Regions from separate parts of the Paraphotobacterium marinum genome, predicted to be linked through region 1. Evidence: predicted binding sites of a transcription regulator. Region 1 holds the regulator's gene; the other holds the start of a gene.
What was found. Region 1 encodes CRP, which controls carbon source genes, mostly activating them, when cyclic AMP is high. Its sites were predicted from a motif close to TGTGANNNNNNTCACA; they were not measured.
Positions count from the first base shown of each region.

Region 2: a site for CRP is predicted at 2,363-2,378, ahead of typA (translational GTPase TypA). Genes of this name have one in related genera too.

Region 1 covers NZ_CP022355.1:468,306-472,057, reverse strand. Annotated here, with positions in the region: partial or broken gene astD (succinylglutamate-semialdehyde dehydrogenase) at 1-251, shown strand, start outside; gene CF386_RS02605 (DUF1338 domain-containing protein) at 334-1,125, shown strand; gene crp (cAMP-activated global transcriptional regulator CRP) at 1,171-1,803, opposite strand; gene CF386_RS13590 (YheU family protein) at 1,953-2,213, opposite strand; gene CF386_RS02590 (YheV family putative zinc ribbon protein) at 2,240-2,419, shown strand; gene CF386_RS02585 (SlyX family protein) at 2,429-2,662, opposite strand; gene fkpA (FKBP-type peptidyl-prolyl cis-trans isomerase) at 2,815-3,630, shown strand; gene tusD (sulfurtransferase complex subunit TusD) at 3,648-3,752, shown strand, end outside.
Region 2 covers NZ_CP022355.1:675,230-678,981, reverse strand. Annotated here, with positions in the region: gene dtd (D-aminoacyl-tRNA deacylase) at 1-252, opposite strand, end outside; gene typA (translational GTPase TypA) at 255-2,084, opposite strand; gene glnA (glutamate--ammonia ligase) at 2,424-3,752, shown strand, end outside.

The DNA.
Region 1 (3,752 bases):
ATTATTACAAACGATAATACTAAATGGGAATATTTTTAGAAAATATTAGAGCTGGTATTATTAATAGAAATAAACCTTTAACTGGAGCGTCTAGTGATATGCCTTTTGGAGGAGTGGGGATATCAGGAAATCATAGGCCCAGTGCTTATTATGCAGCTGATTATTGTGCTTATCCAGTGTCTTGTATGGTAGATGAGAAAATATCAGATTTACCAACACAATTACCTATGGGTCTGAGTTTTAAAAAATAATCCTATTTTGTGACATATAAAAAGATAATTGATCCTAAAAAGATTTAGTATAGTACAACTACTTTTTTTTAGGTGAATTTTTATGGTTAAACAATTTATATCCAATCTGTGGCTAGATTATTCTGTTAGGCTTTGTCCGTCTTCTTCAAACATTCATCACATTGTGGGTGATTATGGTAGTATTACTACTGATCATTTTGCGTTGAGGACACTAAATTTACCCCAAATAAATGTACAATCTATAAGTTTATTGCTTCAAAATATTGGATATAAATCGAAAGCATCATATATCTTTAGAAAAAAAAAATTATATGCCGAACACTTCGAACATATTGATAAGAAGTTGCCTAAAATTTTCCTTAGCCAACTTAACTTACAAGATTGTTCCAAAAGTTTACAAAAATTCTGTTTGGATAAGTTTACCAAAATGAGCTTTGATCACACTAATATTGATTTTTTGTTTTCAGGTAAAACTTGGGATATAAGTATTAATGATTATGAGAAATTCTTAAAAGAAAGTGAGTATGCTGCTTGGTTTCTTGCTCATGGGTTTGGTGCTAATCATTTTACAATAAGTGTAAACGCTTTAAATAAAATAAAGTCTTTATCAGAGCTGAATGAAATCTTAATACAGAATAAAATAATAATGAATAAAAATGGTGGTTTAATTAAGGGAAGCGAAGCATTAGGATTGGAGCAATCATCAACTCTGGCTGACCATGTTCAAGTTCAGTTTAGCGATGGTTTTTTTTATATACCGGGAGGGTTTTATGAATTTTCTCAACGTTATAAGAGTATAGATAGTGGTCGAATATTTAATGGATTTATTGAAGCGTCAGCAGATAAGATATTTGAATCAACCAACAGATTATGATTTATTTTAGCTGGTCATAACAAATTCATGACCAGCAAGGATAAATTATCTAGTGCCGTAAACTACTATGGTTTTTCCATGAGCGGTAATTAAGTTCTGTTCTTCAAGCATTTTTAGTATTCTACCGACTGTTTCTCTAGAGCAGCCCACGATTTGTCCAATTTCTTGTCTTGTAATTTTAATTTGCATTCCATCTGGATGAGTCATTGCATCAGGTTGTTTAGCAAGATTTAAAAGAGTTTGAGCAATTCGTCCTGTGACGTCAAGGAAGGCAAGATCACCAACCTTTCTACTTGTTACTTGTAAGCGCTTAGCAATTTGACCCGTTAATCTCATTAAAATATCAGGGTTGACTTGTATTAGCTGCCTAAACTTTTTAAATGAGATTTCTGCTACTTCACATGGCGACTTTGCTCTCACCCAAGCTGTTCTTTCTTGTTCTGAATCGAATAAACCAATTTCACCAATAAAATCACCTTGATTAAGATAATCTAAAATCATTTCTTTTCCTTCCTCATCCTTTATGAGGACGGCAACTGATCCCTTAACTATAAAATATAATGTCTCTGCTTTTTCACCAGCATGAATAAGAGTGCTTTTTGATGGATATTTGTGAATGTGACAATGAGATAAAAACCATTCGAGGGTTGGGTCAGTTTGTGGTTTAGTCGGTATCATATTTATTTCCTTAGATTCTTTAGACTAATAACATCCATATATTGATAGCCATTAGTACGCATTATATAATTATAATACTACCCTAGCTGATGTATAATAATCAACAAATTTCTTATGTGCTCATAGCTTAATTAGGTGTTAAATATTTTTTATTTAAAGTATAAATTATTTTTGAGATAGAATGTCTGGTAAAGTTCTGAATACACCACATATATTTCTTTTTGTTTGATTTGATTTTTAATTTTGACAAGTTCAGTGTTTATATCGATATTTTCAATTTGCACACAATCTTGTTGAAGAATATAATCTTTAATCAATTCATCTAGTTGGTTCGGGGGTATTTTTTCAAAAGGAATTATCAATTTTAATAATATGCGATTAATAAAAAATATGTATAATAATGATATCATACTTCTAAATTATGGTTAATAAAATTATGTCTAGAGCCAGATTTATTGCAGGAGCTAAGTGTCCAAAATGCAAAAGAATTGATACTATCCAAGTTGTTTTTGAAGAAGGCAACGAAATTAGCAAATGTATCTTTTGTGGATATACTAATTTAAGGGACAACCCTACAACTGAAAACAAATCAGTTATTGATATAGTTACAAAGTAAAACTAGATTTTAATAATGAGGTGGTCTGGTTTCATTTTCTTGTAATTCAATATTGGATGTATTTAATTCTTTAAATTTTTTTGTTATCAATAAAAGTTGTTTCTCTAAGGTTTCTATTTTTTTTTGTTGACTATAAACTTCATCGTTTAAAGTGTCTATAGTATGTTCTTGAAAAGATACTTTGTGCTCTAACTCAATAATTTTGAGATTCATTTCTTGTATTTTATTAGATATTTGTTTCATTATAATGTTATGTTAATGTGAATCTTTAATTAGAAACTTTTTTTTATTAATAGTTATGTATTATATAAGGTAATTTACTTTATTGGTAGTCTAATTCTAAAAGCTTTGTAATATTTATAATTTAATTAAGCATTTATATTCAGGAGAGTTAAATGAAACCCGTTTTAAAATTAACAGCTATAGCAGCAACAATAATTGCATTAACAGCATGTAATAAAGATAATACATCAAATGATACTACTAAGAAATCTGAAGATACAAAAGTAGAGCAAACAGCATCAAGTGCAAGTTTTAGTTCAGACGCACAAAAGCAATCTTATGCTTATGGTGATCAAATTGGAACAATGGTGGCAACATCGCTTAAAAAGCAAAATGAGTTGGGTCTTCAACTTGATGCAAAAAGTGTAATTGATGGTTTTAATGATGCTTTGAATGACAAAAGCAAGTTGTCGCAAGAAGAAGTAGAGAAGACTCTTAAAGATTTAGATCAAAAGATTAACGAGCTTGCTAAGAAAAAAACTGAAGAAATGAGTTCTAAAAATATTAAGCTGGGTGAGCAATATGAAGCAGAAATGTTAAAGGATGGTTTTACGAAAACAAACAGTGGTCTTGTTTATAAAGAAACTCAAAAAGGCAGTGGCACTGAAAAACCATCTGATAATGACACAGTTTCGGTAAATTATTCAGGTTATTTAATTGATGAAAATGGTAAGAAAAGCTCAGAACCATTTGATACTAATTTAAAAGGCAACAATAACAAGCCAATTCAATTCAAATTAAATCAAGTAATCCCTGGTTGGCAAGAAGGTTTAAAGCTAATGACTCCAGGTTCTAAATTTGAATTTGTAATTCCGGCTAAGTTAGCTTATGGTGAGCAGGGTGTTCCAGGTCATATCCCGCCAAATTCAACATTGATTTTTGATGTTGAGCTACTTAAAGTAAATCCAACAGATAAATCTACTAATTAATTTTAATAGTGAAGTATTTGCTTATAATTAATAAAGCCTCTTATAACTCTCAGAGAATTATTTCGAGTTTACTATTTGCAGAGGCTTTATTAAAAAAAGATCACATCATTGATAAGGTGTTT
Region 2 (3,752 bases), 210 kb from region 1:
ATTTGCAGATAAAGTAAATTGAGGTACAACTAATAAATGTCCATTTATATCTTGTAGACTCAAATTCATTTTTTTATTTTCATCGGAAAAAATTCTATAGTTAATAATTTTGTGAATCATCCTATCAACTGTATCAATCGAGTCTTCAACTTCTATACCAAGTAAAATAACAATACCTTGATCAATAGAGCAATGATTGGCTCCATTGATCTGAACTTCTGCTTTTGCGACCCTTTGAATTAATCCAATCACAATTATTTAGCCGCTCTAGATGCTCTTTTACGATCATTTTCAGTCAAATGTTTTTTTCTGATACGAATGCTTTCTGGAGTTACTTCAACTAGCTCATCATCATCTATAAATTCAAGAGCTTGTTCTAAAGTGTATTTGATAGCTGGAGTAAGAATCAAAGCATCATCCGTTCCAGAAGCTCTAACATTAGTAAGTTGTTTTCCTTTTAAACAATTAACTGTTAAATCATTTGAACGATTATGAATTCCAATTATTTGTCCTTCGTAAACTTCATCAGCATGTTCAGTAAACAATCTACCTCTTTCTTGTAGATTAAATAAGGCATATGTCAAAGCTTTTCCAGTTGCATTTGAAATTAAAACACCATTATTTCTTTGACCAATCTGCCCTCCTTTATGTACGCCATAATGATCAAACGTATGGTAAAGCAAACCAGAACCTGATGTAAGCGTTAAAAATTCTGTTTGAAATCCTATTAAACCTCTTGAGGGCATAATAAAGTCCATTCTCACTCTACCTTTACCATCTGGAGACATATCTTTTAATTCGCCTTTTCTAAGACCAATATTCTCCATTATGCTACCTTGATGCTCTTCAAGCACATCTATAGTCACAGTTTCAAAGGGCTCCATCAAAGTGCCATTTTCTTCTTTTAATATTACTTCTGGTCTCGATACAGCAAGCTCATAACCCTCACGCCTCATATTCTCAATTAAAATAGACAAGTGAAGCTCACCTCTACCAGAAACTTTAAATTTATCAGGATCGTCAGTTTCTTCAACTCTCAGAGCAACATTATGTACGAGTTCTTTCTCTAATCTTTCTAAGATATTTCTTGAAGTAACATATTTTCCTTCTTTACCAGCAAATGGTGATGTATTGACCTGAAATGTCATGGTAACAGTTGGTTCGTCTACGCTTAGAGAAGGCAGTGCCTCTACCATATTAGGATCACAGACTGTATCAGAAATCTTTAGATCACCAAGACCAGTAACGGCTATTATATCACCTGCGCTTGCTTCATTGATTTCATTCCTTTCTAGCCCCAAATAACCAAGAACTGTACCAATTTTTGCATTTCTTTGACTGCCATCGGCACCAATAATTGTAACTTGCTGATTAGGTTTTGCGGTTCCACGAGAAATCCTAGCTACACCAATTACTCCAACATAAGAATTATAATCTAATTGAGAAATTTGCATTTGGAGAGGTCCATCAACATTTACATTAGGAGGGCTAACATTATCAACAATTGCATTGAATAAAGGCTCCATGTCTGTTCCTTCATCACCTTCTTCACAAGATGCCCATCCATTAAGTGCTGATGCATAAATAACTTTAAAATCAAGTTGTTCATCAGTTGCATCTAAATTATCAAATAAATCGAAAACCTGATCCATAACCCAATCAGGTCTAGCTCCAGGTCTATCTACTTTATTGATAACAACGATTGGCTTTAATCCATGGGCAAATGCTTTTTGAGTTACAAATCTAGTTTGAGGCATTGGTCCATCAACAGCATCTACAATCAGAAGAACTGAATCAACCATAGACATAATTCGTTCAACTTCGCCACCAAAATCAGCATGTCCAGGAGTGTCTACAATATTTATTCTATAGTCCTTCCAATTAATAGCGGTATTTTTGGCTAATATAGTTATACCTCTTTCTTTTTCAATGTCATTAGAGTCCATGACTCTGTCTTCTAACTCACCTCTTGATTGAAGTGTTCCTGATTGCTGTAATAACTTATCAACTAATGTTGTTTTACCATGATCAACGTGAGCAATAATTGCTATGTTTCTCAATTTTTCGATTTGTAAATTAGACATAATTTTTCTACTTTGTTGTAATAAAATGTAAATTTCTTCAAATAAAAATACGATATTTAACTATTTTACCTTAAAATTGTAACTCTGTGTGATATAAATCACCTTTAATTATCAATTTTTTTTTTGTATTGATTTTGGATGTTAATCATCGTAATAATATACATGTAAAATCAACCCAAATTAGGGCAGAAAAGCACTGATATGGTGCATATTAAAGGTTATTGTATATTTTTTGTTCTAATGAGCATTAAAATCTTCAATAATGACAAGTTACATATTGCGAGTTTTATCACGTACTTTTTATAATTAAAATTAGTTTATTACTGGAGAGATAAAATCATGTCTGTCGAAAATGTTTTAAGTATGATAAAAGATCATGAAGTTAAGTTTATTGATTTAAGATTCACTGATACAAAAGGTAAAGAGCAACATGTATCTATTCCTTCTCATCAAATCGATTCCGATTTTTTTGAGGAAGGTAAAATGTTTGATGGTTCATCTATAGCTGGTTGGAAAGGAATAAATGAATCAGATATGGTTTTAATGCCAGATGCTGAAACAGCCGTGTTAGATCCATTTACAGAAGAGGCCACTCTTAATCTTAGATGTGATATTTTAGAACCATCCACAATGCAAGGTTATGAGCGAGACCCTAGATCAATAGCCAAAAATGCTGAAGATTATATGGTTTCTACAGGTATCGCAGATTCTGTTTTTTTAGGACCAGAGCCCGAGTTTTTTCTTTTTGATAGTGTAAAATACAAAAATGACATGTCAGGTTGTTCCTTCAGTATTGATGAATATGAAGCGGCTTGGAATTCTAATAAAGATTATGATGGTGGAAATAAAGCACACCGACCTGGAGTTAAAGGTGGTTATTTCCCTGTTCCTCCAGTTGATTCATCACAAGATATTCGTTCAGCAATGAGCTTGATTATGGAAGAAATGGGATTAGTGGTTGAAGCTCATCATCACGAAGTAGCAACTGGTGGCCAAAATGAAATTGCAACTAAATTTAATACATTAACCAACAAAGCTGACGAAATTCAAATATATAAGTATGTAGTTCATAACGTTGCTCATGCATTTGGAAAGACTGCTACATTTATGCCGAAACCACTTGTTGGAGACAATGGCTCAGGAATGCACGTACATCAATCTTTGGCTAAAAATGGTGAAAATATTTTTGCAGGCGACCAATATGGTGGTTTATCTGAAACTGCACTATTCTACATCGGTGGTATAATTAAACATGCCAAAGCTATAAATGCCTTTGCCAATGCATCAACTAATTCATATAAACGTCTCATCCCAGGTTTCGAAGCTCCTGTAATGTTAGCTTATTCAGCAAGAAACAGATCAGCTTCGATAAGAATTCCAGTGGTCCCTTCTCCTAAAGCTAGAAGAATTGAAGTACGTTTTGGTGATCCAACTGCAAATCCATATCTTTGTTTTGCAGCTATGTTAATGGCTGGTCTTGATGGAATTCAAAACAAAATACATCCTGGTGATGCGATGGATAAGGATCTTTATGATTTACCACCTGAAGAAGCATCTGGAATACCACAGGTTGCAACTTCTTTAGAAGAGGCATTGGCTGCATTAGACAAAGACAGAGAATTTTTGACTAAAGGTAATGTATTTTCTGATGATTTTATTGACTCTTAT